Regions from separate parts of the Bradyrhizobium sp. AUGA SZCCT0177 genome, predicted to be linked through region 1. Evidence: riboswitches for the same ligand, from Rfam matches in the RefSeq annotation. Region 1 holds a riboswitch; the other holds the start of a gene.
What was found. Region 1 has a riboswitch for S-adenosylmethionine ahead of JQ597_RS16665 (O-succinylhomoserine sulfhydrylase). Riboswitches for the same ligand answer to the same signal wherever they lie in the genome.
Positions count from the first base shown of each region.

Region 2: it holds a riboswitch for S-adenosylmethionine, as region 1 does, so the genes downstream of both, metX (homoserine O-acetyltransferase MetX) here and JQ597_RS16665 (O-succinylhomoserine sulfhydrylase) in region 1, are expected to answer to the same signal.

Region 1 covers NZ_JAFCMA010000012.1:194,226-205,409, reverse strand. The annotation lists gene apaG (Co2+/Mg2+ efflux facilitator ApaG/CorD) at 1-202, opposite strand, end outside; gene JQ597_RS16680 (OpgC domain-containing protein) at 448-1,680, shown strand; gene JQ597_RS16675 (SGNH/GDSL hydrolase family protein) at 1,680-2,438, shown strand; gene JQ597_RS16670 (SGNH/GDSL hydrolase family protein) at 2,452-3,477, shown strand; gene JQ597_RS16665 (O-succinylhomoserine sulfhydrylase) at 3,656-4,849, opposite strand; SAM riboswitch at 4,922-5,001, opposite strand; gene JQ597_RS16660 (2'-deoxycytidine 5'-triphosphate deaminase) at 5,080-6,228, shown strand; gene JQ597_RS16655 (hypothetical protein) at 6,399-7,448, shown strand; gene JQ597_RS16650 (MATE family efflux transporter) at 7,612-9,054, shown strand; gene JQ597_RS16645 (hypothetical protein) at 9,056-9,526, opposite strand; gene JQ597_RS16640 (hypothetical protein) at 9,625-10,155, opposite strand; gene JQ597_RS16635 (SRPBCC family protein) at 10,152-10,553, opposite strand; gene JQ597_RS16630 (VOC family protein) at 10,695-11,054, opposite strand; gene JQ597_RS16625 (helix-turn-helix transcriptional regulator) at 11,113-11,184, opposite strand, start outside.
Region 2 covers NZ_JAFCMA010000041.1:3,794-14,977, reverse strand. The annotation lists gene JQ597_RS32900 (hypothetical protein) at 592-750, opposite strand; gene JQ597_RS32895 (L,D-transpeptidase) at 887-1,780, opposite strand; gene JQ597_RS32890 (amino acid ABC transporter substrate-binding protein) at 1,799-2,833, opposite strand; gene JQ597_RS32885 (HutD/Ves family protein) at 3,020-3,637, opposite strand; gene JQ597_RS32880 (malate/lactate/ureidoglycolate dehydrogenase) at 3,661-4,710, opposite strand; gene JQ597_RS32875 (prephenate/arogenate dehydrogenase family protein) at 4,734-5,675, opposite strand; gene hisC (histidinol-phosphate transaminase) at 5,683-6,780, opposite strand; gene JQ597_RS32865 (chorismate mutase) at 6,810-7,670, opposite strand; SAM riboswitch at 7,832-7,911, shown strand; gene metX (homoserine O-acetyltransferase MetX) at 8,000-9,208, shown strand; gene metW (methionine biosynthesis protein MetW) at 9,205-9,870, shown strand; gene JQ597_RS32850 (alpha/beta fold hydrolase) at 9,987-10,853, opposite strand; gene JQ597_RS32845 (TIGR02594 family protein) at 11,094-11,184, shown strand, end outside.

The DNA of each region.
Region 1 (11,184 bases):
CTTCGCCGCGGACTTCCTGCTTGCGGCCGGTGGCGTCGGTGATGATCCAGTGCCGCGTCCGCAGCTGCACGGTCTCATTGCCGGAATTGGTGATGACGATGGTGTAGGACCAGAAATACTGGCCCTTCGCGACCGACGGGTGGTCCGGCATGAAGTTAGGTTCGACGGTGACTTCGATCTGACGGGTGACGGCGCGGTACATGAATAAAAGCTTCCAGAATCCTGTGCCGCATCATAGCCAAGAAAGCCGATGGAACCAATCGCGGGGCCGGCCGGCAGGGGCGGGGCGTCCACGCTATTCCATCCTTGTTTCAACACAGTTTCGCCCTAAGGCGCACCCGCGCGGTCCAGATCGCCGTATCTGGCTTGTCTTGCGTGCTTGGGGGGCCGATATTGTGCCCTCGTGCCGTGCAATTTGCGTCAGATTCGCTGCCAAAACGGTGCCCGATGTCGTCCATTGCCGATCAAATTACCGGACCATCCGTGAGTAACGCCGCGGTAACCTCCGCGCCGGCGATCACGCTGCCGGCGGCCGGCGAGCGCGAATTGCGGCTCGATCTGTTTCGCGGCCTGGCGCTGTGGCTGATCTTCATCGATCATTTGCCGGCGAACATCCTGACCTGGTTCACGATCCGCAATTACGGCTTTTCCGACGCCACCGAGATCTTCATCTTCATCTCCGGCTATACCGCGGCGTTCGTCTATGGCCGCGCCATGCTGGAATCCGGCTTCGTGATCGCCACCGCCCGCATCATGCGGCGGGTCTGGCAGATCTACGTGGCGCATGTGTTCCTGTTCACGATCTTCCTGGCGGAGATTTCCTACGTCGCCACCAATTTCAACAACCCGCTGTATTCGGAAGAAATGGGGATCATGGATTTCCTCAAGCAGCCGGATGTCACGATCATCCAGGCGCTGCTGCTGCGATTCCGTCCCGTCAACATGGACGTGCTGCCGCTCTATATCGTGCTGATGCTGTTCCTGCCCCTCATCCTGTGGCTGATGAAGTGGCGGCCCGACGTCTCGCTGGCGCTGTCGGTGGCGCTCTACGCGGCGACCTGGCACTTCGATCTGTACCTGTCGGCCTATCCGAACGGATTCTGGGCCTTCAATCCGTTCGCATGGCAATTGCTGTTCGTGTTCGGCGCCTGGTGCGCGCTCGGCGGCGCCGAGCGGATGTCGGCGATCCTCTCCTCGAGGATCACGATGTGGATCTGCATTGCCTATCTGCTGGCCGCCTTCTTCGTCACGCTGACCTGGCACATCCCGCAACTGAGCCGCTTCATGCCGAAGCTGATCGAGCAGTGGATGTACCCGATCACCAAGACCGACCTGGATGTGCTGCGGTTCGCGCACTTCCTGGCGCTGGCGGCGCTCACCGTGCGCTTCCTGCACAAGGACTGGCCGGGGCTGAAATCACCCTGGCTGCGACCATTGATCCTGTGCGGGCAGCATTCGCTTGAGATATTCTGCCTCGGCGTCTTCCTCGCCTTCGCGGGGCATTTCGTGCTGGCCGAAATCTCCGGTGGAGCGGGCCTGCATTTCCTGATCAGCGTCGTCGGGGTACTCATCATGTCCGGCATGGCGTGGGTCATTTCGTGGTACAAGCATTCCGCCGACAAGAATGCCTCGAAGAAAAAGGGCGCTGTTGGCAACGCCGATATGGCGGGAGGGGGCTGATGAAGTCCAACCCGGTGATGATCCTGGGGCTGACCTTGATTGCCGGCTTGCTGGCCGTGGCTCCCGTGCGCGCCGAGGATGCCCCTGCCAATTGCGAGGTTCCGGCCTATCTGCTGACGTCCGAGAGTAAGTTGCCTAAGGTCGAGACGGCCATTGCCGGCGACCGCCGGCTGGAGATTCTGGTGGTGGGCAGCCGGTCGTCGACCATCGCGGCGTCCGAAGCCAGCGCCTATCCTGGCCGGCTGCAGGTCATGTTGAAGGAGGCGCTTCCGAAGGTCGCGGTGAACGTATCCGTAGAACTACAGGTCAAGAAGACGGCCGAAGAGGTCGCTGGCGGACTTGTTAAGCTCGTGGAAGTAAGAAAGCCTACTTTGGTTATCTGGCAGACCGGCACCTACGATGCTATCCGATCGATCGATCCCGATGATTTCCGCGCCGGTGTTGAAGAGGGTGTGGCTGCCTTGCAGAAGGCGGGGGCCGACGTGATCCTGATGAATCTGCAATACAGCCCGCGCACTGAAACGATGATTTCCGCGCCGCCCTACCTGGATAATATGCGCGTGGTGGCGCAGCAGCACGACGTTCCCCTGTTCGACCGCTTCTCCATGATGCGGCACTGGAGCGACGCGGGAGACTTCGACCTGTCCAGCACGTCGCATGGCCCTGACCTTGCCAAGCGGGTGCACGATTGCCTCGGCCGCGCGCTGTCGAAATTCGTGATCGACGCGGCGCATGTGAACCCGGCCCAGCAGAATTGAGGAACTAGCGTAAATGAGTCGTTACTGCCCTTTTTTGCCGTCGACATCGCTGGCAGCGTTCGCCATCGCGGCGACGGTGCTGATGATGCCGGCGTCCGTTTTGCCGGTGCAGGCGCAGGCGACCCAGACCGCCCAGCAGGCGACGCTGTCCGACACGGCCAAAACTGAAGCCGCCAAACCGCCGGCGGCGCCGACCACGGGTGCGGGCAGCGTGGCGGCCGCCGAGCCGTCCGGTCCGGCGGCGCAAAGGAGCGTTACCGGCAAGGCGATCGACAAGGCCAAAGAGGTCGCGAAATCGGCCGCCGACATTTTCAGCCGTGTTCCCTGCCTGCCGCCGAAGGGTGGCGCCAAAAAGATGGGATCGCTGCCGCGTGTCGCGGGCAAGCTCGCCGCGGGCGAGCCGGTGGTGATCATCGCGTTCGGATCGTCGTCGACCGCGGGCTTCGGCGCGACCTCGCCGGAATTCAACTATCCCAACCGCCTCGCAGCGCAGCTGCACCGGCAATATCCGACCGCCGACATCACCGTGATCAATCGCGGCCAGGGCGGCGAGGACGCGCCTGAAATGATGAAGCGGCTGCAGACCTCGGTCATCGACATGCATCCGGACCTGGTGATCTGGCAGGTCGGCACCAATGCCGTGCTGCGCAATCTCGATCCGGCTGAGACCATCAAGCTGGTGGAAGACGGTGTCGCGCGCATTCAGGCGACCGGCGCCGATCTGGTGCTGATCGATCCGCAATATTCGCCGCGCGTCAACGAACGCGCGGAGAGCGCGGGCAAGATGATCAACCTGCTCAACAAGGTCGCCGAACTGCGCAAGGTCGGTATCTTCCCGCGCTTCGAGGTGATGCGCGACTGGCACGAGAAGCAGGCGATCCCGATGGACAATTTCGTCATCGCCGACGGCCTGCACATGAGCGACTGGGGCTACGCCTGCTTCGCGCAGCTGCTCGGCGACGACATCATCCGCTCGGTCGGCCAGATCAAGCTCGGCGTCAACGTGCCGTCGAACGTCCGGACGTACCGGCCGATGTGATTGCGGCTGTTGCCGTTACACACCGCCGTCGTCCCGGCGAACGCCGGGACCCATACGCCGCGACCGTGCGGCTAAAAGGCAGTGGTCGACGACTTCCCTAACTCACAACGCCCTGTGGTTATGGGTCCCGGCTCAAGGCCGGGACGACACCTGTTGTGTGGCTACGCGTGCAGCTACCTCACGCCTTCTCCAGCGCGGCCTCGAAATCCTCGATCAGGTCATCCGCATGCTCGAGCCCGGCGGAGAAGCGAATGAAGCCCTCGCTGATGCCGAGTTCGGCGCGCGCCTCCGGCGTCAGACGCTGATGCGTCGTGGTCGGCGGATGGGTGACGAGGCTCTTGGCGTCGCCGAGATTGTTCGAGATCCGCGAGATCTGCAGCGCGTTGAGGCAGCGGAACGCGGCCTGCTTGCCGCCCTTGACCTCGAAGCCGACCAAGGTCGAGCCGGCGCGCATCTGCCGCTTCACCAGTTCGGCCTGCGGATGATCGGCACGGCCGGGATAGATCAGCCGCGAAATCTTCGGATGCTTCGCCAGCGCATCGGCCACCTTGCCCGCGGTCTCGGTCTGCGCGCGTACACGTACCGCCAGCGTCTCCAGTCCCTTGAGCAGCACCCAGGCGTTGAACGGCGACATCGACGGGCCGGTATGGCGCATGAAGTTATGGAGGTGCTCGGCGACGAACGCTTCCGAGGCCAGGATGATGCCGCCGAGGCAGCGGCCCTGGCCGTCGATGTGCTTGGTGGCGGAGTAGACAACGACGTCGGCGCCGAGCGTCAGCGGGCTCTGCCAGATCGGCGTGGCGAACACATTGTCCACGATCAACCGTGCGCCGCCACTGTGCGCGATCTCGGCAATCGCCGGGATGTCGAGCACGTCGAGCGTCGGATTGGTCGGGCTCTCCAGGAAGAAGGACTTGGTGTTCGGCCGCAACGCGCGCTGCCACTGGTCGAGATCAAGACCGTCGACCAGCGTCGTCTCGATCCCGTAGCGCGGCAGGAGATCCTGCACCACGTAAAGGCAGGAGCCGAACAGGGCTTTCGAAGCGACCACGTGATCGCCGGCCCGGAGCGGCGCGAGGATCGCGGTCGCCACCGCGGCCATGCCGGTCGCGGTGGAGCGCGCGGCTTCCGCGCCCTCGAGTTGGATCATGCGGCGCTCGAACATCTCGATCGTCGGATTGGAATAGCGCGAATAGATAAAGCCGGGCTCCTCGCCCTTGAATCGGGCCTCGCACTGCTCCGCGCTGTCGTAGACGTAGCCCTGGGTGAGGAACAGCGCCTCGGACGTCTCGCCGAACTGCGAGCGTAGTGTGCCGCCATGGACAAGGCGGGTTTCGGGACGATAGCGGGTGGTAGACTTAGCCTCAGGCATGTGACCTCCGTCGTGACCACCATTGAAAATGGTCACAAAAAACCGGCCTGGAAAAATTTCCACAGGCCGGGATCACACGTGTCCCCGGCCTGTTTAGCGACTTATTTAACGTGGCTGCAAGCCGGCCGGCTCAAATCACCACGGGATAAGTCATGCTGATATTCCCTCGCGCCCTTTTCGTCAAGCCAGCCATCGGATAACCCCTAAATGCCCATATTTATGAGGTTTGGATGACATCTGGGTCATCCTCCCGGGCTCCCTTGAGGACCGCCGTGCCTTTCACGCTGCCGCCCGACGCCAACGGAATTCTGCCCGACCGCATGATCGCGGCGATGGCGGATGCGGGCCTGATCCTGCCGGCCTATCCCTTTGTCGAGAGCCAGATCCAGCCCGCGAGCCTTGATCTGCGCCTCGGCGACATCGCCTACCGGGTGCGCGCGAGCTTCCTCCCGGGGCCGGGTGCGACGGTCGCCGAGCGTATCGACGAGCTGAAACTGCACGAGATCGACCTCACTGACGGGGCGGTGCTGGAAACCAACTGCGTCTACATCGTGCCGCTGCTGGAGAGCCTCGCGCTGCCGCCGGAGATCGTCGCCGCCGCCAACCCCAAGAGCTCGACCGGGCGGCTCGACGTGTTCACCCGCGTGATCGCGGACGGCACCCGCCGCTTCGACATGATCGGCGCCGGCTATCACGGGCCGCTCTATGCCGAGATCAGCCCGAAGACGTTTCCAGTGCTGCTGCGCGAGGGATCCCGGCTGTCCCAAGTGCGCTTCCGCACCGGCGACGCCATCCTCAACGCGGACGAGCTGGACGCGCTGCATGAGGCCGAGCGGCTGGTCGATATCGACGACGCCGATCTCGCCAATGGCGTGGCGCTGAGCGTCGATCTGAGCGGCGCGAATTCCGGCGGTTTTGTCGGCTACCGCGCCAAGCGCCACACCGGCGTGGTCGATGTCGACCGCCGCGGCGGCTATGCGGTCGATGAATTCTGGGAGCCGATCGCGGCGCGCCCGGACGGCAGCCTGATCCTCGATCCCGGCGAGTTCTATATTCTGGCCTCGAAAGAGGCGGTGCAGATTCCGCCGGATTACGCCGCCGAGATGGTGCCGTTCGATCCTCTGGTCGGCGAATTCCGCGTGCATTATGCCGGCTTTTTCGATCCCGGCTTCGGCTATGCCGGCGCCGGCGGGCAGGGCTCGCGCGCCGTCCTGGAAGTGCGCTCGCGCGAAGTGCCGTTCATCCTCGAGCACGGCCAGATCGTCGGCCGTCTGGTCTATGAAAAGATGCTGGCGCGGCCCGACGCCATGTACGGACAGCGCATCGGCTCGAACTATCAGGCGCAGGGCCTGAAGCTGAGCAAGCATTTCCGGCTGTAATTCTCACCCTCGTCATTGCCTGCGACAAACGCGAAGCGTTTGCGCAAGGGAGCGTTAGCGAAGAAGCAATCCATGCTCTCCACGCGTAGTGGCATGGCTTGCTTCGCTGGCGCTCGCAATGACGGCTGATATATGCTCGTCGCCGACAACGAATGAAGGCGGGAGAGAACATGAGCGGCGAGCAAGCAGCCCGGGAAGCGCAATGGGCGAAGTGGCGCAGCATCGCTGATCTCTATCACGCGTTTTTCACCGGCCTCGTTCTCACCGTCGTCTCCCGCCGCGGCACCGCAGACGCCGCCGAGTTCGTGTTCCGGGTGTTTCGCCGCCAGCAGCAGGAACGCTTCCTGCCGGGGCTGGAAAAACTCGGGCTCAGCCATCTGCCGCCGGCGGTCGCGGCGGCGCAGTATCACTATCTCTCCAACTGGATCGGCGGCGTTCATGTCGAATACATGTACGAGACCGATCGCAAGGCCTGGATCCGTTATCCGCCGCCGCGCTGGATCTGGCGTGGCACCGCGATCTGCGGCGTGCCCGGCGAAGTGTCGCGCGCGATGCTGCGCGGATGGCACGGCAATAACGGCGTGGCGCTCGGCAATCTCAATCTCGGCTTCGTCTGCACGAAGCAAAGCGTCGACGGCCAGGACGGCCTCGAAGGCTATTACTGCGAATATGATCATCCGCTGGACCTTGATGCGCGGATGGTGTTCGCGCGGCATCTCGAAGCGCCGCGCTTCGATCCCGCCACCGCGCCGGCATTGCCTGTTGCAAGCTGGCCGAAGCCGCGTTTGGAAAAGGCCTATCGCAACTATGCGATGGAATATGTGAAGACCGCGGCTCCCGTGATGGTGCAATGCTTCGGCCCGGAGGACGCCCGATATCTGTTGCACCTCACCGGCAAGCTGATCGGCATGCAATATTTCGACGAGATCGCGCAAAACCTCGGGGCGCGCCGCGGCGGGCCGAAGGAATTTGCCAGCTTCCTGCGTGCGCTGTTCGAGGCGCAGGATGATGCGGTTGAGATCAGCGAGTCCGACGGTACGTTCGAAATCCGGCAGCAGAGCTGGAAGCTGATGGCCGATGTCGGCGATTATCACCCGGCCTGCGCCAGTGTCCTGCAGGGATTGTTCGAGGGTCTGGCGGCCGGCTGCGGCCGCCATATTCCGGTCCATTTGAAGCCGCCAACCGGCGGAAAGGCACCGTTCGTCTGGTCGATCGGCTAAAGAGAGCGCGCTCGCCTGCAATCGCGCAGGGCCCCATTGCGTTGCGCGCACGCGGAATCAGGCCTTGCCGTGCTAGGAAACAGCTCGGCGCAGCGAGATAATGCGCCCAAAATATTGAATGGGCGCGCGACCTTAAGGTTGCCTTTCGCGCGCGGGAGCAGAAATGTCCGATATCGGCGTTGCCGAAATTCCCGTCGACGAGGAAGAACGTCCGCTGCCGCCACCGCCGCCGCCGGCGAAGAACGCGCTGATCGACGGTCCGATCCTGCGCACGCTGCTGTGGCTCGCCTGGCCCAACGTCATTGCGCTCTCGGCCGGCACCTGCGTGGTGATCGCCGAGACGTCCTATATCGGCCGGTTAGGGGTGGAATCGCTGGCCGCGATGGCGCTGGTGTTTCCCTGCGTGATCCTGACCATGACGATGTCAGGTGGCGCCATGGGCGGCGGCGTTGCGTCGGCGATCGCGCGCGCGCTCGGTGCCGGTGATACCGAGCGGGCGTCGGTGCTTGCCGCGCATGCCTTGCTGATCGGCCTCTGCTTCGGGCTCGTCTTCATGCTGGGCATGCTGATCTTCGGCCCCAAGTTGCTGGAATTGCTCGGCGGCCGCGGCAACGTGCTGGCGCAGGCGATCGGCTACACGCAGATATTTTTCGGCGGCGCCGTCGTGCCGTGGCTGATGAACACGATGGCCGGCATCCTGCGCGGCACCGGCAACATGAAATTGCCGTCGCTGCTGATGCTCATTTCCGCCGTCTGCCAGATCATCCTTGGCGGCACGCTCGGTCTCGGCCTCGGGCCGATTCCGCAATTCGGCATGCGCGGCGTCGCCGCCGGTTCGCTGATCGCCTTTATGGTCAGCATCTCCGTGATGACGTGGTATCTGTTTTCCGGCCGTGCGCGCGTCGTTCCCAAGCTCATCGGCCTGCGGATTCGCTGGGCGATGTTCATCGACATCCTCAAGGTCGGCGCCATCGCCTGCTTCTCGCCGCTGCAGTCGGTGCTGACGATCAGCATATTCACCTACATGCTGGCGGGTTTCGGCACCGAGATCCTGGCCGGTTACGGCATCGGCGCGCGGCTCGAATTCATGCTGACGTCGATCGCCTTTGCGGTCGGCATCGCGACGGTGCCGATGGTCGGCATGGCGATCGGCGCGCAGCGCATCGCGCGGGCCCGCAGGATCTGCTGGATCGCGGGAGGCGTGGCCTTTGTCGGGGTCGGCGCGCTTGCGACCTTGATCGCGATCTTCCCCGACATCTGGGTCAATCTCTTCACCGACAATGCGGGCGTGCGCGCCGCAAGCCGGCAGTATCTGTCTACGGCGGCGCCGATGTATGCCTTCCTCGGCCTCGCCACGACCTGCTATTTTTCATCGCAGGGCGCGGCCAAGGTGCTCGGCCCCGTGCTGGCGCAGACCGCGCGGCTGGTGTTCATCATCATCGGCGGCTGGTGGCTGTCGACGCACGATGCCACCGCCATGGACTACTTCATGCTGACGGCAGCATCGATGATGCTGCTCGGTCTGCTGTCCTGCGCAAGCGTGATCCTGACGCGGTGGGGACCGAAGCAGGGTCCCCTTGCCAAGGCTCGTCCGGCGCTGTCGTAGCTCAGCGCCGCCGATGACGCCGGCCGTGACGGCTGCCACCCATATTGGCCATGCGCATCAGCTGCGGAATCATGCTCATCATCTCGCCGCCGCCAGGGCCGCCGAGCATGCCCATGATGTCGCCGCCGCCCATGCCGCCCATGTTGACGCCATAGCCGTCGGCCATGCCGCCGCCATAGCCGCCACCGAAGCCGCCGGGGATTCCACCGCCGCCCATCATGCCACCAAAACCACCGCCTCCACCTTCCATCATGCGGCCCATCATCGGCCCCATGGTCTGCATCATCATGCCGAAGCGGCGCTTGCCCATCTTCGCCTTCATCATTTCCAGCATCGGCGCCATCTGAGTCATCATGTCGTCGCCGCCACCGCCACCGAAGCCGGCGAATTGCGCTTTCGCCGGCGTCGTCGTCAGGGCAAACAGCAGCAGCAGCGTGGCCGCCTGACACACAACCTTGTCAGCTCCAGTCATGGTTCGACCTCCCAATGCGCCGCGGCCCGCGGAGGCGGTGCCATCCGGGCGCAAATGGTGACGCTAGGAGCGCGCGAAAGGCTGATCTGTGCGACAGATCACGGTGCTCGGCGTCGGGCGGTGAACTCGGTATTGACACGCCAACTCGCGCCGTTGTCCGCGGAGATCTCGCCGCGCCAGAGGAACGAGTTAGGTGTGATCTCGGAAAAACTCCAGCGCATCAGCTGTCCATCAGGCCGCGTGCCGTGCTGCACGATGTCATGGCCTTCAACACGCCCGATCATCTGCAGAAAACTTCGCGCCACCGGGTCGGTCCACTGGATCCGCCAGGCGTCGATATCGGGATCGTAGACCCGCAGCGTCGTGCCATAGGAATTGATCTTGGCGGTGGCGTCGCCGTGGCGCCCTTCGCCACGCGGCGGTACGATCCAGACATCCTGTATCGCGCGCCCTTCCAGCGCCCAGCCGAAATGCCATTCGCCGGCGCGGCGACGCTCGCGGCCGTCGTCGGAGAATTGCCTGACGTCGAGATCCCAGGAGCCGATGAAGCGTCCGTACAGGTCCATCTTGCCGGCGCGGTCGGCTGAGGGACCGACCGCGCCGAGCGCTTCGAGAAACGCGGAAATCATGCCGCGGCTTTCCCAAGCGCGTTCTGCATCGCCAGCGCCGCCTGATCCATCTGCGCGTTCATGTAAGGCGCGATTTCATGCGGCAGCACGTCGACGGTCCAGGCCAGCCGGCTGCGGCCGTTGCCTTCCGCGGTCACCTGCACCGAGGCGCTGTGCTGTTTGATCCGTTCGCTGATGACAGCATAAACCAGCCGCCGCCGTGCATCGTCGCAATCGACCAAAAGTTCGCGCGCCACCGTGCCATTGGAAAACGTCACGATCCGCGCGTCGCCGTCGAGGCGGGTGTCGAGCACGAAGCCCGGCACCAGCCGCGTATGCAACGCCCCGAAATCGCGCACCGCGTCCCAGACGTCATTGGGATTGGCGTCGATGATGATGTCCTTGTGGATGGAAGCCATGGTTGATGTCCTTCGAATGAGAATGAGAGGCATCGGTCTGTAGGGTGGGCAAAGGCGCACTTCGCGCCGTGCCCACCATCTATCCAGACCGTTGTCTTGAATGGTGGGTACGCTTCGCTTTGCCCACCCTACGGTGCGCACCTACGTGCACACCGCCTCGACGTTGTTGCCGTCAGGATCGATCAAAAACGCCGCGTAGTAGGTCGGGCTGTAATCGGCCCGTGCTCCCGCGCCGCCATTGTCGCGGCCGCCGGCCTTAAGTCCCTCGGCATGGAATTGCTTGATCGCGGCATGGTCTGGGGCGCGGAACGCGACATGGGCACCGGTGCCGGCGGCGCCCTTGTGCAAGTGCAGCCAAAGCGCGGGTTCGCCCTTGGGGCCGAAGCCGGCGCCGGAATCGTCGCGCGAGCACAGCACAAAGCCGAGGGGTGCGAGCGCTGCCGTATAGAAGCGCACGCTGGCGTCGAGGTTTCCGACGCGTAATCCGATGTGGTCGTACATTGCTGTTCTCCAGTGAGAAGTGCGCGCGGGAATGCCGCGCAACCTGGAGAAACCCTAGCTAGTTGAGGGCAAGCCGTTCTTGGAGAATCTTGCGCTTCCCCCGCGAGGCCTGGCGGAACCGCAGCGGCGA
Region 2 (11,184 bases), on a different contig from region 1:
TCTTCAACCGCGTCCGAAGCACGCCCGCCCCGCTTCGTTGGTCAAGCGCCGGGATGCAACGTAACCATGCCGTGTGACTTTTCGAATTCGCCAACGCAACGCGTTAGTGTGAACGCATACGGCCGGGAATCGCAGAGCACAGAACGGTCGGCAATTTTGCCGCGCAATGCAAGGGCGGAAGCGAATAGCGGGCGTGGTCAAATCGTCGGCGGTCGCCCAGCCGGTTGTCCCCGCTCTTTCTGCGGGTGCGGCGCATCCATGCGGGTGTTCGGCCATATCGTGCCCGGATTAAATCTTGCCTCCAACTGGCTGCGGTTTCCCCGGACGGCGCCTGCACCGGGAATGGTTGCCGCGCGACGCGGGCACGTCTTCGTCCTGGAGCAGCATGTCGGAGGTGATACGTGGATGGCGTACGATGCCAACTCGGGTGGCCACGCAACGAGAATCCATGCGCGCTCGTTGCGCGGGTACACCGTCGTTAATCCGCGCGCGACGTAATCCAAGGACTCTTTTGTCGACGAGATGAGTTTTCGGGCGCTGCAAGCGCCTTTCGAAGAATCGAACATTCGCCGCAAGGCGCTTGCAGGAACCTCAACGGGTAATCTTGTGAACCAGCGACTCGATGCCTGCGCGGATTGCAACGGCGGTGACAATCGCAACCACGATGAGCGGCTGGTAGAGGGCGCCGCCCGACGCGGCATCGAGTTCGTCGATGGTCAGTTCGTCGGCTTTTTTGGTCAGCTGTTCCATTTTAGTCCCTCCTGTTGCCGGTGGAGGGACTATTCCCGCCATCCGTCAGGGCAGGAGTAAGCGCGGCAGTTCCCGGTGGCTGTGACGACGGTCACAGCCGGAGTATTGCGCCCGCCGTCGGCGCGCACACCAGCCCCTAGCTCACAAACACCACCCGCGTTTCCAGCGAAACCCGGCGGTACAAATCCTCGACGTCGTCGTTGACGAGCCGGATGCATCCGGAAGCGACGAGGTGACCGATGGTTTTGGGCGAGTTCGTGCCATGAATCAGCAGCCCGGGCTTGTCCAATAGCAACGCGCGGGCGCCGAGCGGACTGCCGGGACGGCCGGCGGAGGCGGCCAACGCGTCGGCATCCCGGGCGTTTTGCGCGGAAGAGCGCCAGTCCGGCCATTCGAGCTTGTTGGTGACGCGGAAGAAGCTGCCGCCCTTGAGGCATTCCTGCGCAATCCCGATGCCGTAGCGGCGCGCGGAATTGTTGGAATCGATCAGATAGAGAAAGCGGTTTTCCCGGTCGATCACGATCGAGCCGGGAACCACGGTGGTGCGGTAGAACACCACTTGCCGCTGCAGCGAAAACGGCAGGCCTTCGCCGGTGGAGCCGCCGTCCTCGCCGGCCTTCAGGTCGGCCATCACGACATCTTCGCGGGCGCGCGCCGCTTTCGGCGGTGGGGCCGTCACGCCGGTGGCGACGACGACGGGGCCTTTGGTGACGACATAGCTATAGACCAGAGCCGACAAGGCGATGGCGGCAGCAAGCGCGGCGGCGCCGAAGGCCCATGGCTTCCAGTTCGTGCCTTCCGACAACACTTCGTTGATCTGAGCGGCGTCGCGGCCTTCCTCGACGGCGATCTCATCCTCGATCCGCCGGATCGCGGCTTCGAGGGCGGCGACATTTGAGGCGGCGGCCTCGCGGGTGAGGTGGGACGACCTCGTAATGAGGTCATAGGCATCCTTGTAGATCTTGTCGCGGCCGAGGGTGTCCTTGCCGGCAACGGCTTTGGTCAGCAATGCATAATAATCCACGGTCATGGCCTGACCCCTGAAGAACTATCTGACGGGAGGCGCGTACTGGATGCCGCCCTGGGTCCAGAGCGCATTCAGCCCGCGCGGAATACTGAGTTTCGACTGCGTGCCGACGTTTCTCTCATAGATCTCGCCGTAATTGCCGACGGCCCGCACGGCGCGCGCGGCCCAGTCATTGGCGAGGCCCAACTGCGTGCCGAATTCGCCTTCGGTGCCGAGCAGGCGTTTTATGTTGGGATTGGCTGATTTCACCGCATCGTCGATGCCAGCCTGTTTGACGCCAAGCTCCTCGGCATTGATCAGGGAATAAAGCGTCCACTTGACCAGGTTGAACCATTGGTCGTCGCCTTGCCGCACCGCGGGTCCGAGCGGCTCCTTTGAAATGACTTCCGGCAGGATGATGTGGCTGTCGGGCGCAGAGAGTTTTAGACGCTCGGCGTAGAGCTGCGAGACGTCGCTGGTCAGCACGTCGCATTTACGATCGTCATAGGCCTTGAGGCTTTCCTCGGCGGTGGCGAGCGCCAACACCTTGAGCTGCATGTCGTTGGCGCGGAAATAATCCGCCAGGTTCAGTTCGGTCGTGGTGCCGGTCTGGGTGCACACGGTCTTGCCGCCGAGCTGTAGCGCGGTATCGATCCTGGCATCCCGGCGCAGCAGGAAACCCTGGCCGTCGTAATAGGCGACGCCCGCAAACATCAGGCCGAGCGAACTTTCCCGCGACATCGTCCATGTCGAGTTGCGCGACAGCACGTCGATCTTGTTCGATTGCAGCGCGGAAAAGCGCGTGGCCGCATCGAGCGGCGTGAACGTCACTTTGGCAGGGTCACCGAAGATCGCCGCGGCGACGGCGCGGCAGATATCGACGTCGAAGCCGCTCCAGGCATTCTTGTCATCCATGCTGGAAAAGCCCAGCAGTCCCTGGCCGACGCCGCAATTCAGCGTGCCGCGCTCCTTGACGGCGTTCAGAGTCTGGGCTCGCGCCGGATCGCCGCTCGCGAACAGCAGGGCCAGCAACGCGATGACGGGGAGGATGATGGGTCGCTTCTTGGAGCCGGACATTTTTTCCCCGCGATCGGTGGCTGCAGCTTCTTTAAGTGGCGGCAAGTTCTTTGGCGGAAGTGGTGTTGGCAAGCTAACACAAGTGGAAGCGTTACCAATGTGTTTCCGGCATATGAATTTTGGACCCGCTCACTTGCGCGATGGGAACTGCGCCGTCGACCGTCATCGTTCCGTGACGAATCCGGATCAGCCGGATGTCCGCACCACGGGAATAACGCTGGCGACGATCGCGGTGCCAAACCGGCTTGCGATTGCAAAACTTTCTTCGGCATCGATGCGCACGGCGTGGCCGGCCGAGATCTCGCAGGCCTTGTCGTTGATCGACAGTTCGCAGGAACCTGTCGCGGCATAGACGATGTGAACGCCGGCCGGGCAGGCGTGCGTTGCGCCGCTCAAAGGGCAGGAGAGGTCAATCGCCACGCGTGAGCGGTCACCGATCAGATTGACGACTTCGACGGGTCCGGCTTCGATCCGGCTGACAATACTGGTTTCTCCGGCAAACCGGACCGGCCTGAACGGTTGCCTGACGTCGATCTCTCCAACGGGTGTCCCGAGCACGAGCCCCTCGCCGGAAACCAGCGCCAGCTGGCGGTCATAGCCGCTCAAATCCGAGAACGCGCCCGGCGTCACGATGGCGGTCCGGCTGAAACGCCAGACGATTCCTTCCCAACTGCCCGGCGCGAATCCAGGGAGCATGGATACGGCGATATCGATCGTGACCCCGCCGCCGTTCTTCCAGGGCATATGCTGGTAGCCGGCGGGATCGAGCGCCGTTAGCTGAATCCCGCCGGCAGAGGACTTCATTGCATGCGCCCAAACGGAGTTGCTCAGCTATCGATCCGGATCTGATAGCGCTCGGCGATATCAGTCAACTGGCCCCAGGTCGTGTCATCGATTTCGATGCCTTTGGCGATACGCTGCGCCCGCGCAAGCCGCTCGGGCTCACCGGCGATCAGCACCGGCGATTCCGATTCCGCTGGCTTGGCCGATTTCACCCAGGAAATCATGTCGTCGATCTCGGCCATCATGCTGTCGCGCGTCGAAAGCCTGATAGGGTCGATCACGATGCTCAGCATGCCATTGATGATGCCGCGTTCGGGCGGCGTCGATGTGGTGACGCTAGGCGAGCCGACAATGGCGCCGGCCAGGAGTTCGCACACCAGCGCCAATCCGGAGCCCTTGTGCTCGCCGAACGGCAGCACCACGCCGCGCGGGTCGGTGTACATGACGGAAGGGTCGGTGGTGGGCTGGCCCGCATGGTCGAGCAACGCACCATCAAGCATCGGCTTGCCGGCATTATGCGCCACCCGCACTTTTCCCAGCGCCACGCGGCTGGTGGCGAAATCGAGCAGGATCGGCTCGTTGTTGTCGGTGCCGGGGATCGCGATGCAGACCGGGTTGGTCAGGAATCTTCCTTCGCGGCCGCGGAAGGGCGCAACGCCGGGTGAACCCGAAGCGACATTCACAAAATGCAGCGCCACCATGCCGGCGCGGGCGGCGATCTCGCCATAGGTGCCGACCCGGCCGATATGGTGCGCATTGCGGAGCCCGTTGACCGCGACGCCGTGTTTCCTGGCCGCCTCAATCGCCCATTCCACCGCCTGGCGCGCGACCACTTGGCCGTAGCCGGCGCGGGCATCCCATACCGAGATGGTTCCGGAGTCCGAGACGATCTCGGGTGCCTGGTTGATCTTCAGCGTGCCGGCGTCGAGGTCGCGCACATAGGCGACCAGCATGCCGACGCCATGGCTGTCATGGCCGCGTAAATTGGCCTCGACCAGATGCTCGGCCACGATGGCGGCTTCCGTCGGCGAACTGCCGCCGGCAGTGACGATGCGGTTGGCAAGCCCAAGCAGCTTCGAATGGTCGATGATCATGCTTCACTCCGTCGTGAGCCGGTCTACTCCGGCTTCTTCGTTAAATTCGCGTGCGGGCGGCCGAAGTCGGGCGCTGCCGAATCCTGGCCGATCTCGACGATGCCGCGGCGGATGGCGCGGGTGCGGGTAAAATGCTCGAACAGCGCCTCGCCATCGTTGCGGCGGATCGCGCGCGTGAGTTTTGAGAGGTCTTCGTTGAAGGTGCCGAGCATTTCCAGCACCGCTTCCTTGTTGGCCAGGAACACGTCGCGCCACATCGTCGGATCCGAGGCTGCGATGCGGGTGAAATCGCGAAAACCGCCGGCGGAGAATTTGATCACTTCCGACGACGTCACCTGCGCCAGTTCGTCGGCGGTGCCGACGATGGTGTAGGCGATCAGATGCGGCAGATGGCTGGTGATCGCGAGCACGAGATCATGATGATCCGGCGTCATGATCTCGACCTTGGCGCCGAGGCCGGCCCAGAACTCGCGCAGCTTTTCCACCGCGGCGGGATCGGTCCCATCAGGCGGCGTGAGAATGCACCAGCGGTTGATGAAGAGTTCGGCAAAGCCGGAATCGGGACCGGAGTGCTCGGTGCCGGCGACGGGATGGGCGGGAACGAAATGGACGCCTTGCGGAATATGCGGGCCCATGTCGCGCGCGATGGCGCCCTTGACCGAGCCGACGTCGGAGACGATGGCGCCCGGCTCGAGGAACGGCGCGATCTCCTCGGCGACCGGTCCGCAGGCGCCGACGGGGATGCAGAGGATCACGAGGTCGGCGCCTTTGACCGCTTCCGCGTTGGTTTCGAGCACGCGATCGACCACGCGCAATTCTTCCACCCGCGCGCGGGTCTTGGCCGAGCGTGCCGAGGTGACGATCTCGCCGGCGAGACCCTGCGCGCGTGCGGCGCGGGCGATCGAGCCGCCGATCAGGCCGAAGCCGATCAGCGCGACGCGTTTGAAGAGAGGTTCAGTGCTCACGTGATGCTCACTTGCCCGCCATAAAGTCTTTGAGGCCGTCGACGACGAGGCGGTTGGCCTCTTCGGTGCCAATGGTCATGCGCAGCGCATGCGGCAGGCCGTAATTGTTCAGCGCCCGCAGCACCAGGCCGCGTTTTGTCAGATACGCGTCGGCGTCCGCCGAGGTCTTGCCCTTCTCCTGCGGGAAATGGATCAGCACAAAATTCGCCACGCTCGGCGTCACCTTGAGGCCGAGCTTGGAAATTTCTTCCGTCAGCCAGTTGCGCCAGTGCTCCGTGAAGGTCTTCGACATCTGGACATGCGCGGTGTCCTCGATCGCGGCCACCGCCGCCAGCATTGCCGGCGTCGAGACGTTGAAAGGCCCGCGAATCCGGTTGACGGCGTCGACGATGTTCGCCGGGCCGAACATCCAGCCGATCCGCAACGACGCCAGCCCGTGAATCTTGGAGAACGTATGCGTCACCACGGTGTTTTCGGTGGTCGCCACCAGCTCGATGCCGAGTTCGTAATCGTTGCGCGACACGTAATCGGCATAGGCGGCGTCGAGCACCAGCAGCACATGGTCAGGCAATCCGGCGCGCAGCCGCTTGACCTCGTCGAACGGAATGTAGGTTCCGGTGGGGTTGTTCGGATTGGCGAGCCACACCATCTTGGTGCGCGCCGTGACCAGCTTCAGGATCGCGTCGACGTCGGCGGTGAACTCGGTCTCGGCCGCCACGACATTCTTGGCGCCGTTCGCCATGGTCGCGATCGGGTACACCAGGAAGCCGTGGCTGGTCGAGATCGCCTCGTCGCCATGCTTGAGATAGGTGTGCGCCAGCAGGTTGAGGATTTCGTCCGAGCCGGCGCCGCAGATGATGCGGTTCGGATCGAGCCCGAAGGCGCGGCCGATCGCCTCGCGCAGCACCCGCGAGGTGCCTTCCGGATAGTCCTCCAGATGACCAGCCGCGTCCTTGTAGACCGCCAGCGCCTTCGGTGACGGGCCAAACGGCGTCTCGTTGGCGGACAGCTTGAACACCTTGCGGCCGGGCTCGGCCACCGGGCTCTTGCCGGGGGTGTAGGGCGCAATATCGAGAATGCCGGGGTTCGGCACGGGGCGGGACATCTTCTGGCTCCGGATCGTAGGGCGTCTATTCAGGATTTGGCCGCCCCGTTCGGGGGCACCGTATAGCGTGTTGCGTGGCTGCCGACGAGGGCCGAAGAGCGCACCGACGCGCCGGCCTCGATCAAAGCGGTTTTGATCTTCTCCAGGCCAATGCCTGATATCGACACCAGCAGCGCCGCACCATCGAAGGCGGTATCGGGGACGGCGACGATTTCGGCAAGCGGCGCCAGCGCGCGCGCAATCTCGGCGTTCCAGCCGGAGACGCGCACGCTCCAGGTCTCGACTTCGGTCACCATGGCGTTGTCGGCGACGCGCGAGACCACGAACACCGGCAAGGCTGCCGGATGGTCGGCGCGTTCGAGGAACGGCAGCCGCGCGATGATCTTCGGCGCGCCGTCGGCTTCGAGCTCAATCCACCACGGCGTGCGGCTCGACGTCGCCGAGACCAGCGCCAGATCGCCCTTCGATTTCGCCACCGCTTCGACCGCGGCCTGCGCGCTGAAATGCCCGACGTATGGCACCACGAATCCGAAATGAAACCGCGCCGAATCGCGCATCGCGGATTCGCCGACCGAGACGTCCGCATGCACCGAGAACGGCGCCTGGACGTAGGTGAACGTCGAGATGATGACGCGCCAGATGCTCTCGATGGTGTCGATCGGGAGAATGCCGCGGTGACGCTCCACCAGCCGCCGCATCATGTCGGCCTCGCGCGCCGGGCGGAACGCGGAGCCGACTTCCTGGGTCTCCTTGACCTGGATCAGCCGATCGATGATGTCGCCGCGCGCCATCAGCAGGCGGTGAACCTGCTCGTCGATGCTGTCGATCTCCAGGCGCAGCACCGCGAGGGAGGGCGGGGCGGGGGGTGCCTTCGAGGGTCCCTTGGACATGTTCTAGCCTTTAGCGCCGGGGGCCGAAATCACCGGCAAATACAAGGGCATTGATTAGGAAAGACGGCCGCCGAAAGCAAAGAGAAACATCGGCAATGATGGCGCGCCCGGCCGGTTAACCATGGCCCGCCTTGACGAAAAGCTCCCTTCGGACTAGCTTTAGCCTATTCCGTGGTCATTTGAGCCGGCCGGCTTGCAGCCACGTTAAACAACTCGCTAAACAGGCCGGGGACAGAAGTGATCCCGGTCGAACCTTTGTTCAGGCCGGGTTTTTTTTATGGCCTGATTTCTGTCCGGGAGGGCCTCCCTTTGGGAGGTCGGTGGCCGAAATGACAAACGTTCAGTCGATAGCCAGCTCCTCGGTGCATACCGAGGAGCGCGCGCACGAGGCGGACCATCCGAGTTCGCTGGTGGCGGCGTTCGGCGCCGATCAACCGTTGCGGCTTGATTGCGGCATCGATCTGGCGCCCTTCCAGATCGCCTACCAGACCTATGGCAAGCTCAATGCAGGGCGATCCAACGCCATCATGATCTGCCATGCGCTGACGCTTGATCAGCATGTCGCCAATGTGCATCCGCTGACCGGCAAGCCGGGCTGGTGGGAAATCATGGTCGGTCCTGGCCGTCCTCTCGACACTGACAAGTATTTCATCATCTGCTCCAACGTGATCGGCGGCTGCATGGGTTCGAGCGGTCCGGCCTCGACCAACCCCGCGACAGGTAAGGTGTGGGGACTGGATTTTCCGGTCGTCACGATACCGGACATGGTGCGGGCGCAGGCCATGCTGCTCGACCGCCTCGGCATCGACACGCTGCTCTGTGTTGTCGGGGGCTCGATGGGCGGCATGCAGGTGCTGCAATGGACCGCGGCCTATCCGAAACGCGTGTTCTCCGCGCTCCCGACCGCGTGCAGCACGCGCCATTCGGCGCAGAATATCGCGTTCCACGAACTCGGCCGGCAGGCAGTAATGGCCGATCCGGATTGGCATGGTGGACGCTATGTCGATCAGGGGACGCATCCGCATCGTGGCCTCGCGGTGGCGCGGATGGCCGGGCATATCACCTATTTGTCGGACGCCGCGCTGCATCGCAAGTTCGGGCGGCGGATGCAGGACCGGGATCTGCCGACATTTTCGTTCGACGCCGATTTCCAGGTCGAAAGCTATCTGCGTTATCAGGGCTCGTCGTTCGTCGAGCGCTTCGATGCCAACTCCTATCTCTATCTGACGCGGGCGATGGATTATTTCGACATCGCCGCCGATCATGACGGCGTGCTGGCGAAGGCGTTCTCCGGCATTCAGACGCGGTTCTGCGTGGTGTCGTTCACGTCAGACTGGCTGTTCCCGACCTCGGAATCGCGGGCATTGGTGCATGCGCTCAACGCATCGAGCGCGCGGGTGTCGTTCGCCGAAATCGAAACCGATCGCGGTCACGACGCCTTCCTGCTCGACGTGCCCGAATTCTTCGACATCTCCCGTGCCTTCCTGGAGTCCGCTGGCAAGGCGCGTGGCCTCGAAAATGGTGGCGCTGCGTCATGAGTATCCAACAGGCGTTGCCGCTCACGGGCGTCACACCCGGCCGCACCGGGAACTATCGCAGCGATCATTTGCTGGTCGCCGAAATGGTGCAGCGCGGCTCCAAAGTGCTCGACGTCGGCTGCGGCGATGGCGAACTGCTGCAGCTGCTGGAAAGCCGCGGCATCGACGGCCGCGGCATCGAGCTGTCGCGCGAGGGCGTCAACCGCTGCGTCGCCAAGGGCCTTGCGGTGGTGCAGGGCGACGCCGACACCGACCTCGTCAATTATCCCGACGACGCCTTCGACTACGTGATCCTGTCGCAGACGCTGCAGGCGACCCGGCAGCCGAGGGTGGTCTTGGAAAACCTGCTGCGGATCGGCCATCGCGCCATCGTCTCGTTCCCGAATTTCGGGTTCTGGCGGATGCGTCTGCAGCTATTGGTCGGCGGCCACATGCCGCGCACCGAAAACCTGCCCGCGACCTGGTACGACACGCCGAACATCCATTTCTGCACCATCAAGGATTTCGTCCAGCTCTGCGAACAGATCAACGTCAAGATGGAGCGCGCGGTCGCCCTCGATCTCTACGGCCGCCCGTTGCGGCTGAATTTGCCGTGGTGGTTCTGGAACATGTTCGGCGAGCAGGGTGTGTTTTTGCTGAGCCGGGCGGAGAAGGGGAAATGACGCCCGCCGTCATTCCGGGGCGCGCGTAGCGAGCCCGGAATCCATTCATCCACGCAACTAGTCGCTCAATGGATTCCGGGCTCGTGCTACGCACGCCCCGGAATGACGGAAAGAGGCTACCCCGCCACCATCGACCTCGGATCCCGCACCGGCCACCTCCCGGCCTCGACCAGCGCAATAAAGCGCTCGACCATTTCGTTGAACAGCGTGGGCTCTTCCAAATTGAGCACGTGTCCCGATTTCGGGAAGAACGTCAGTCCCGCCGCCGGCAGATGCTGCTTCAGGTACAGGCTCGGCTCGATGCAATTGTCGTCCTCGTCGCCGCAGATGATCAGCGCCGGCGTCGGCACGTTGCGGATCGCGTCGGTCAGGGTGTAGATCGAGGGGCGGCCGCCCTGAAAACTGCGCATGGTGTTGGCCGAGCCTTTGGCGTCATGGCGCGCCAGCGCGGCATAGAAATCGGCGTGGCCGCGCGGGTCCTTGACCAGGAACGGAATCCGGCTCGGCGCCTCGCGCGTCACTTTGGCGACCTCCACCGAGCCGATTTTCTCGTACTGCTCGGCATTGGCAACGCATTGCTTGCGGAAGGCTTCGAGATTTTCGATTGCAGAGCCGGAGCCAACGCCGGCCAGCGTCATCGACATCGCACGCTCCGGGGCGTTGAGGCCGACCTGCAGCGACGAATAGGCGCCCATCGACAACCCGACGAAATGCGCCTTTGCGATCCCGAGGTGATCGAGCACCGCGAGCGCGTCGGTGTAGAAATGCTGGTAGGTGTAGACGTCCGATGTCGGCGGCACGTCGGAAGGCGTATAGCCCCGCGCCGAATAGGCGATGCAGCGGTGGCCGCGCGAGAAGTAGCGCATCTGCGGCTCCCAATTGGTGTGGTCGGCCGCGAATTCATGCAGGAAGATGATCGGCGTTCCCGTGCCCGCTTCTTCGAAATGCAGGCGGACATTATCGCTGGTGACGGCATGGGGCATTTAAGGTTCCTCTTGGTTTTGGCGCGTTCTCCGGCCTCGAAAATTGCAGTTAATGCTCTGGGCCGCAATGCGGCAGGCTCGTTTCTTTTTGGCCATCAAATGGGCGCGGAATCACCCCGGAATCGTTTCCGCACCGCCGCATGAAATCTTCCTCCCGCCACAGCCAAAAATTCAAACCCGTCGCCGCGTTCGTTTGTCCACGAACGTTGCGGGATTGTGGTGTGTCATAGAGGATCAAAGATGCTTCAGTTGTTTGCGTTTCGCCGGTCGCTTCGTGTCCTTGCGCTGGCGTTGTGTTCGGTTTCGATCGTAGTCATTGCCACGCCGGCGT